3 regions of the Martinezella jaguaris genome follow, and region 1 is predicted to be linked to each of the others. Evidence: predicted binding sites of a transcription regulator. Region 1 holds the regulator's gene; each other region holds the start of a gene.
What was found. The regulator LexA, encoded in region 1, represses DNA repair genes until DNA is damaged. The targets are predictions, from matches to a motif close to TGTTCNNNNTGTGTTCNG.

Region 1 (3,280 bases):
GCAGGCACCGCCGGGTGCCTCAATGTCTTCTCGGCCCGGCTCGCTCGTGTCTCAGATCGGGTCAACAACCTTTTCGAGCGGGTGACTTCAGACGATCCGGATGAAGCACGGCTGCTGCAGCTCTATTATCTGCGACGGCGAACTTTGGCGCTCGAGGTTGCCGTCCTCCTCGGCACGCTATCGGGCGTGTGCACATGCCTAGCAACGCTCGGCCTCATGAGCGGAGCGATTCGCCAGCAGTTTCGCGAACAGATGCTGCTTTGGTTCTTCGGCCTTGCCGTCGTCGCGCTCATGGGCGCTTTTGCGGCCTTTCTCTTCGAGATGTTCCTGGCCGGGCGCAGCATGCTGAAGCAGATAGCCAACGACCGCGCCTTGCTCGAGCGCCGGCGCGAGGGATTGTGAAACATATCTGAAATCCGCCCAGCCTGTTGAATTCGCGCCCGATCTCGTCACGGAAGTACCGATTCCCGCAGTCGCGTCACTCTTAGATTCGGCCCCCTTAGCTTGATCCACCGCCTGCAATTCCGTCATTCGGAGAACATCGTCCTCCAAAGAGCTTATTACGCAAATAGCGTGGCTTTTCATCGCCTTGGAAACACGTGGCTTTCAATCGGAAAAATTCCTTCCATTTCAGATTCCGCTTATATTTCCGATTGTTAGCACACGGATACCCTGAAAAACCGTCGGGCTGGGACCGGTTATGTTCTTATTTCTTTGATGCGGTTACAAAATATTCACCAAAATTTAAGGGCTTGCGGAACACATATGGAACATATAGTGTCCGTTCTGGATTTGTTTCACGACGCTTTTCTCAATTTTGGGGTCCGAAGACGATGTTGACACGCAAGCAGCAGGAACTGCTTCTCTTCATTCACGAACGAATGAAGGAGTCCGGTGTCCCGCCATCTTTCGATGAGATGAAGGATGCGTTGGACCTCGCGTCCAAATCCGGCATTCACCGTCTCATCACTGCTCTGGAAGAGCGTGGCTTCATACGCCGTCTGCCGAACCGGGCTCGCGCGCTGGAGGTCATCAAGCTGCCGGAGGCTTATAGTCCCAGCCTGCAGCCACGCCGCGGCTTTTCGCCGAGCGTCATCGAGGGCAGCCTTGGCAAGCCGCAGCTGGTACCGCCGCCGGCTCCTGCCAGGCCGGTGAATGACGAAAACAACAGTTCCGTTTCCGTACCGGTCATGGGCCGCATTGCTGCCGGTGTACCGATCTCAGCGATCCAGAACAATACCCACGACATCACCGTTCCAGCCGATATGCTTGGCTCGGGCGAACATTATGCGCTTGAAGTCAAAGGCGATTCGATGATCGACGCCGGCATCTTTGACGGCGATACGGTGATTATCCGCAACGCTACGACCGCCAACCCCGGCGATATCGTCGTCGCTCTCGTCGATGATGAAGAGGCAACATTGAAGCGCTTCCGCCGCAAGGGTGCGTCGATCGCGCTTGAAGCGGCTAACCCGGCTTACGAGACCCGCATCTTCGGACCGGATCGCGTCAAAGTGCAGGGCAAGCTCGTCGGCCTCATTCGCCGTTATCACTGACCGGAGACATCGGTGCGATCGGCGCTCCAAAGGTGCCCGATCGCCAATCATAGGCGCGATGCAAATTCCATGGCCGCGTCAAAGTTTGAAACGCGGTTGTTGTTGCCGGTTTGTCGGCGCTGAGGTCCATTTCAATGGAGCCTGTCCGGCGTAGCGTAGCGCCCGTAAAAAGCACTGCGCCGGAGCGGCAGCGATCGAGACGCAGCCGGATGGGAGTCACGACGATATTGGCGGTGTCGCAGGCCGGAGCGAGATAGGCAGCGTTTTCGATGGCGACGAGCATGTCGCCATTATCCAGTATCGCCACGCACCACGCCCCCTTCTGGCAGGCGAAGCCGCCTTCGCCGGTATTGTCCAGCGCCGCATCCATCGCCTTTCGCACGGCAGTCTGCTCGTCGGAACTGAGGCGGCGATGAGCGTCCGATTTGCTGATCTTGGGTAGCTGATTGTCCGGCGGAAGTATCGTCGGCGGATGCTGCTCGGTCATCGCCAGCGCTCGTTGCCACTGCTCGAAGATGAAATCGGGCGGCTTTTCGCGATTGGTCGTCAACGCACCATTCCGCAGCAAGGCGACCAACGTGCCGTCTTCGGAAATTATCAGGTCAGGCTTTCGGACATCAGGGCTGAGTGCGACAATTGCGACCGAACCGATGATCAGAAGCGCACCTGCATGTCGCAGCCACGTCCTCAGCAACGTCATCAGTAAGAAACCGACGATAATCGTTGGGAACAACCAGACTGGCAGTCGCCCGAAGGGAATATTGCCGCCCCAGGCCGCCACCGTTTTGGCAATGACGATGACGATATCAAGTCCCGTGCCGGTGACCTGCCAAAAGGGGGCATCAACACCGAATGGCATCAGCAGCGTCGCCGCCATGCCAAACGGCATCACGATGAAGGAAACGACCGGCATGGCAGCCAAATTGGCGACAAGACCATATGTCGCCAAGCGGTGAAAATGCTCTATCGAGAAGATCGCCGTCGACGCGCCGCCGATAAAGGAGGTCGACAATATGCCGCCGAAGAATCGTGAGACGAAGAGCAGCGGACGCATGATCTGGAAGCGGGAGAGTATGCTTTCCCGATGCCGTCTCCTAGTCCAGAGCGTATAGCCTGACACCAATGCCAGGGTCGCTGCGTAGGACATCTGGAAACTTGGTCCGAGCGCCTGTGACGGCGACAGAATGAGGATGACGATCGCCGACAGCGCCACGTTGCGGAGGCTGAGGGATGGCCGGTCGAAAAGCACGGCGATCAGCATGATCGCCATCATGATGAATGCGCGTTCCGCCGACACACCGAAACCGGAAATAAGATAATAGGCAGTCACCGTGATCAGCGCACCGAAGGCTGCGATCTTCTTCGTTGGCCAGGCCTGTGCCACGCCGAAAAACAGGCTGAGAGCATAACGCAGGCCGACATAGAAAATGCCCGCTGAGAGCGCCATGTTCAGGCCGGAGATGGCGATGATATGCGCAAGGCCGGAGGTCCGTAGCGCTTCCGTCGTATCCTTTGAGATTGCGCGTCTCTCATCGGTGACAAGAGAAGCCGCAAAGGCGCCGGTGTCACCAGGCAGCAGCATTCTGATTCTGTCGCCGATGCTGCTGCGCAAGCCAGCAAGCCAGATATCCGCTTTGTCGAGAATCGATCTTTCGGCAATATCTCCGGCCGGTGACAATAGCGTCGGCGTTCCATACACGAAGCCATTTGCGCCGATGCCGTCG
Region 2 (3,280 bases), 590 kb from region 1:
AGGCCAGCAACGACCATCAACGTATTGAAGACCAGCGCCAGGATCGGCCTGCGCACGAAGAGAGCGGTGAAAGTCTGTTTGCCGGCACCGGCTTCGGCAGCATCGCCGGCGTCGTTGTCGTGCCCTGTCATTGCGTGGCGACCTCCGCCGCTTCGGCAACATCGCGGGCAAAACGCACGGCACCGCCCTCGGTCACACGCTGCAATCCTTCGGTGACGACCAGGTCGCCATCCCTGAGATCGGCCTTGACCAGCACCGCATCCGGATTGCGCTGCACGACATTGACACGCACCTTGGACGATTTGGCGTCAACGATGCGCCAGACATAGGAGCCCTCTCCGTCCCATTGCACGGACAGCGGATCGACGGAAGGATAGGTCTCACCGGCAAAACGCATGCCGACATTGAAAGACATGCCGGCGCGCAGTTCATCGGATGCATTGTCCATGCCTGCGCGGATGCGCAGTGTCCGGCTCGCGCCATCGACACGATTATCGACTGCCTCCACCACGCCCGAGAACAGCCGCCCCGGCAGCGCCACCGATGTCGCCTCCACCGGCTGATCGACCTTGATCGTATTGGCGAAACGCTCCGGTACCCAATAATCGACCAGGATTTGCGAGCGGTCGTCGAGCGTAACGATGCTGGTCGTCGTAGTGACATTGTCGCCGATGACCACGGGTACGATGCCGACAATGCCGTCGATCGGCGCGACGATATCCCGGCGCTTCAGCGCCAGCTCGGCCGATTGCAGCGCCAGCCTTGCGCCTTGCTCGGCGATCTCGGCGTCGAAGACATCCATGCGCGACACGCTGGATTTGATGGTGTGATAGAGCTGCGATTTCTCGGCAGCACTCTTCAGCGTCACTTCCGCCTGGCCGCGAGCGATGATCTGCTCGTCATTGTCGAGGCGGGCAAGGACCTGGCCCTGCTTTACCCGGTCGCCAGACTTGATGAGAATTTCCCTGATCATCCCCGCCGCCTGCGGCGTAACGACGACGGAGCGGATGGCTTCGCCGGTACCGATTGCGCTGAGACGATCGTTGACCACGCCATTCACCACTGCCTCGGTCACCACCAGCGGCGTATTGGTGCCACGCCGTCTGTTGCCGGCCGTAGCGGCATCGCCCTCTCCGGCATCGTTCCTGCCATCGGCCGGCACAAGCACCGCCACCCATGCCTGAGGAACGCCGATTTTCGTCAGCGATCCAGCCGTGCCGGGCACGAAAACTAACGCCGCGGCGCATCCGGCCACGACTACGATGAGGGATAGGAAAAGCTGCTTCCAGGCGGTCATGCACGTCTCCGGCTCGGATTGTCAGAGGCGATGAAATCGCGTCGTAAATTCAACATGGCCTCTCCGAGAATCTTGCAAGTTTCTCGAGACCAGGTTGCGGGGCGAAGCGGTGATAGGTCGCGCGATTCTGCCCCATTTTCAGCAATATCGATCTTTTGCTGTTCTGCAGCAAGATTTGCACGGCATTATGACGAAGTTGTAATCTTGTCCGGGGACAACGACACGTTTCGAAGCCCGTCAGTAAACGGCCGCAAATATGTGCGATGCGCACAGTTCAAAGGCTTGCGCACGACAGAATGTGCACTTTTTGTTCTATTTTCCGGCCGTTTCTTTTGCCTTTCGGGGCAGAATCATTACATTGAGCCGCATGACCATCGGACATGACGACATTCCCTTCTTTGACGAGGAGCCGGAGCACCTTGCTCCGCATCCGGCAACGCGCCGGCCTGCGCCCGCACCGGGCCCCGCCGGCGGCGGTATTGCGGCCCGCGCGATGGCAGCGCGCGATAGCGGCCGCCGGCCCGACTATCTCGCCGGCCTCAATCCGGAACAGGCAGAAGCGGTCGAGACGCTGGATGGACCAGTTCTCGTGCTCGCCGGCGCCGGCACCGGCAAGACACGTGTGCTGACGACCCGCATCGCCCATATCCTGTCCACCAACCGCGCTTTCCCCTCGCAGATCCTCGCTGTTACCTTCACCAACAAGGCCGCGCGCGAGATGAAGGAGCGCGTTGCGCTGCTCGTCGGCGGCGCTGTCGAGGGTATGCCCTGGCTCGGCACTTTCCACTCGATCGGCGTCAAGCTGCTGCGCCGTCACTCCGAGTTGGTCGGCCTCTCCTCGAGTTTCACCATTCTCGACACCGATGATGTTGTGCGTCTGATCAAGCAGTTGATCCAGGCCGAAGGCCTGGACGACAAGCGCTGGCCGGCCAAGCAATTCGCCGGGATGATCGACACCTGGAAGAACAAGGGCCTCGGCCCGGCGGATATTCCCGAGGGCGATGCCCGCGCCTTCGCCAACGGCAAGGGCCGCGAACTCTATACCGCCTATCAGGCCCGCCTGAAGACGCTGAACGCCTGCGACTTCGGCGACCTTTTGCTGCATCCGATCAATATGTTCCGACAAAACCCGGATGTATTGAAGGAATACCATCAGCGTTTCCGCTATATCCTCGTCGACGAGTATCAGGACACAAACACCGCGCAATATATGTGGCTGCGTCTGCTGGCGCAGCGGCCGAAGGGCGAACTGCAGAATGTCTGCTGCGTCGGCGACGACGACCAGTCGATCTATGGCTGGCGCGGCGCCGAAGTGGACAACATCCTGCGCTTCGAAAAGGATTTTCCCGGCGCCAAGGTGATCAAGCTGGAGCGCAACTACCGCTCCACCGAGCATATTCTCGGTGCAGCAGCACACCTCATCGCGCATAATGAGGGCCGGCTCGGCAAGACGCTGTTCACCGACCGCGCCGATCCGGACGACATCAAGGTGCAAGTGCACGCCTCCTGGGATTCCGAGGAGGAAGCGCGTGCGATCGGCGAGGAGATCGAACAGCTTCAGCGAAGCAAGCACAATCTCAATGACATGGCGATCCTAGTGCGCGCCTCCTTCCAGATGCGCGAATTCGAAGATCGTTTCGTCACGCTCGGCCTCAATTATCGCGTCGTCGGCGGCCCGCGCTTCTACGAGCGCCTCGAAATCCGCGATGCCATGGCCTATTTCCGCCTCGTCTGCCAGCCGGCCGACGATCTTGCCTTCGAGCGCATCATCAACACGCCGAAGCGTGGCCTCGGCGATACCACCGTGCGCGCCCTGCATGACTATGCCCGCGTCCGCGATATCCCGATGCTGGCGGCGGCCGCCGATATCATCGAGACGGACGAGATGAAGCCGAAGGCGCGTAAGGCGCTGTTCGACGTCGTACAATCCTTCCGCCGCTGGCAGGGTCTGCTCGAAAACACCCCGCATACAGAGCTTGCCGA
Region 3 (3,280 bases), 940 kb from region 1:
TTACGCAACTCCGGCCAGAGACATCGGTGATCATCATTGTCCAACTGCCACTTTCGGCGGCAAAGATTTCGATGATCCTCTTCGGGTCAAGCTGACCAACGGCCGAGAGCTTTTCGGAATAGCGCGCATCAAGGAAAGCGACAATTTCGACACGCTGGGCACAAGCGAGCATCGCCTGCGAAGCTGCTGAGCCCGGATGAAGGATTGCCGTTGCCACAAGGGCCGTTCCGATGAGGCGGTAGAACATCGTGCGTCCCATGACGCACCTCCTTTCGCCGGAAATCCGGCAGAAGAGGAGAGTTCTGCTGACCTGCTCTGCCGCATACCGGCATCTTCATGGTCGGCCGCCCGACGCGACACGCGAGAGGTGCCGCCACATCAAAATTATGACATCTATTATCTTATTTTCAAATGGAATCTGGGTCGATCACGGAGCCGGGCTACCGGGCCGCCCGCGCGACCCAGGAGGGAATCAGTTCGCTGGACAGTTGGCGGCTCTTCTGGCCCTTGGCGAACTCGGCAAGCCTCATGCCGGTTTTTGCGACGGCGATGGCTTGGCCTTTGGAGAGGAGCAAGCCCAATTCCAGCGGCGGCAGACGGCGGCCGATGCGCTGCAGCAAAGGGCGGCGATAGCCGCGCGAGGCAGTGAACCGCGCAGGCACTTTGTTGAGCGAGACATATTCGGCGATCTCATCGATCCAGCCGGCCTGCGGACGCGCGCCGGGCTCGACGAAAAGTAACCATTCGCCCCGCGCCGAACTCAATATGTCTTTGATATCCCATTGTGAATAGAAACGGCAGCCGGCAGCGTCGGCGACGTGCGAGGTGCCGTCACGCGAGCCATGATCGAGCACGACGACGTCGCATACGAGCCCTTCGATCGCGCCCGCGACCAATGCCGCCAATGTCTGCGCCAGCTCAGGTTCCTGGTCCTGGCATTCAATGATAACTGTCAACATTGCCCATTTATAAAGCGCCGCACAATTTATTGCCAGCGCATAACCCCCTTAAACCGGAAGGTTTAGGTAGAGCTTATGCGCAGACAAAAATGCCGCCGCGACCCATGCGGACATGTGGCGCGGGTGAATGCAATTGCGCATTTTGTTCTTGCATTGTTCTCATTTGTCGGATAGGAATTTAATCATCTTAGACGCGGCGTGCCATACCGCAAACCGCCCCGGAGTTACCGATGAACGAGCAGTCCCTTGCAGGGCAGGCCGCATTTGCGCCTGCCAACACGGCAGATGTTGCCAATGCTTTGATCGCCGACACCGGTCTCAGAGTCGAGATCGATCGCAGGCGCGGTCGCGGCGCTGGGCTGAACCCGAGCGGCCGGTTCGAGCCGCTGCGGCGTGAGACATTCGACGACGGCTGGCAGACGCTGGAAGAATTGCCGCCGTTCAAAACCGAAGTGCAGGTGGAAAAGCCGCGCACGGCAATCACGCGCAACGAGTCTCCCGATATCCCCTTCGATCGTTCCATCAACCCCTATCGTGGCTGCGAGCATGGCTGCATCTATTGTTTCGCACGGCCGACACATGCCTATATGGGCCTGTCGGCGGGGCTCGATTTCGAATCGAAACTCTTCGCCAAACCTGATGCTGCGCGACTGCTGGAACGAGAACTCGCCAAGCCCGGCTACAAGCCGCGCGTCATCGCGATCGGCACCAATACCGATCCTTATCAGCCGATCGAGAAGGAATGGCGGATCATGCGCCAGATTCTCGAAGTGCTGAACAAGGCAAACCATCCGGTCGCGATTGTCACCAAGTCGGCACTGATCATGCGCGATGTCGACATTCTGAAGGAGATGGCAGCCAAAAGCCTGGTGCGTGTCGGTATCTCCGTGACCACGCTCGACCGCAAGCTGGCGCGCACCATGGAACCACGCGCCGCTACACCCCAGCGACGCCTGGAGGCGATCCGCGCGCTCAGCGAGGCCGGTATCCAGACCGCCGTGATGGTGGCGCCGATCATCCCTGCCCTCAACGACCACGAGATCGAGCGCATTCTCGATGCGGGCAAGGCAGCCGGCGCCATGGAAGCGAGCTATGTCATCCTGCGCCTGCCGCTGGAGGTCAGCCCGCTCTTCCGCGATTGGCTGCTGCAGAACTATCCGGATCGGTACCGCCATGTCATGTCGCTGATCCGTTCGATGCGTGGCGGCAAGGATTATGATGCCGAGTTCGGCAAACGCATGAAGGGTGCAGGCCCCTATGCTTGGCAGATCAGCCGCCGTTTCGAAATGGCAACGAAGCGGCTGGAGCTCACCCGCCGCAGCATTGCGATACGCGACGACCTGTTTGTGCCGCCGGATGGCAGCGGCGCGCAGCTTTCACTGCTGTGAACCCTTTTCCCGCGGGTTTCCCTGCCCGCCGGAAAAGTCCCCGGTTTCGCCGCCTTGATCCACCGGGGGCTTGCAGGAGATCGGGTGGTGTGCGAGCTTTGCCGCATGCCACGCAGCACACCATCCGATTCTCCCATGCTTTTCGACGAGGAGCCGATCGTTCCGACCTTCGAGTTGGAACTGATTGCCCGTCGCGCTGGGCACTGGCCGGTAGCGGGTGCCGATGAGGCGGGACGCGGGCCGCTGGCAGGCCCCGTTGTAGCGGCCGCGGTCATTCTCGACCCGGAGCGCATTCCCGAGGGATTGAACGATTCCAAGCAGCTTTCGGCCGTGAGGCGCGAGGCATTGTTTGTCGAAATCCTCGCGACCGCCACCGTCTCCATTGCCTCCTCAAGTGCTGCCCGCATCGACATCACCGATATCCGCAAGGCGAGCCTGGACGCTATGCGCCGGGCCATCTGCAGCCTTGCCGTGCCGGCAAGTTACGTCCTGACCGATGGGCTGGATGTGCCCGGCGGGCTCGCCTGCCCGGGAAAAGCCGTGGTCAAGGGCGATGCGCGCTCCTTTTCCATCGCCGCCGCTTCGATCGTCGCCAAGGTGACCCGCGACCGGATGATGGCTCGCGCCGGCGACGTCTTTCCTGTCTACGGTTTCGCCGCCCATGCCGGCTACGCCACCGCCCAGCATCGCGCCGGCATCGAAAAGCACGGTCCCTGCTCGCTGCATCGCATGAGCTTCCGGCCGCTTCGGAGGGATGAGGCCTGAAAGCCGCCTTTCCGATCCTTCATTCCACAAGGCCGGCTATAATCTGCTCCCGATGCTCGCCGATATAAGCGACATCGCGCCGGTAAATGTGATCGTGGCCTTGTTCGAAATTGCGGCGATACCGTTCCACACCATTGGCCGCCTCGCGTTCCATGAAGCCGACCAAGG

Region 2: a site for LexA is predicted at 1,595-1,612, ahead of CCGE525_RS12660 (ATP-dependent helicase). Genes of this name have one in related genera too.
Region 3: a site for LexA is predicted at 1,103-1,120, ahead of CCGE525_RS05130 (PA0069 family radical SAM protein). Genes of this name have one in related genera too.

Annotation. Positions count from the first base shown of each region.
Region 1 is NZ_CP032694.1:1,998,108-2,001,387, reverse strand. Features, by position in the region: gene CCGE525_RS09845 (DUF2721 domain-containing protein) at 1-402, shown strand, start outside; gene lexA (transcriptional repressor LexA) at 834-1,556, shown strand; gene CCGE525_RS09835 (ComEC/Rec2 family competence protein) at 1,537-3,280, opposite strand, start outside.
Region 2 is NZ_CP032694.1:2,589,055-2,592,334, forward strand. Features, by position in the region: gene CCGE525_RS12650 (efflux RND transporter permease subunit) at 1-131, opposite strand, end outside; gene CCGE525_RS12655 (efflux RND transporter periplasmic adaptor subunit) at 128-1,297, opposite strand; gene CCGE525_RS12660 (ATP-dependent helicase) at 1,665-3,280, shown strand, end outside.
Region 3 is NZ_CP032694.1:1,054,408-1,057,687, reverse strand. Features, by position in the region: gene CCGE525_RS05140 (hypothetical protein) at 1-259, opposite strand, end outside; gene CCGE525_RS05135 (glycosyltransferase family protein) at 441-959, opposite strand; gene CCGE525_RS05130 (PA0069 family radical SAM protein) at 1,190-2,347, shown strand; gene CCGE525_RS05125 (ribonuclease HII) at 2,453-3,112, shown strand; gene CCGE525_RS38910 (hypothetical protein) at 3,132-3,280, opposite strand, start outside.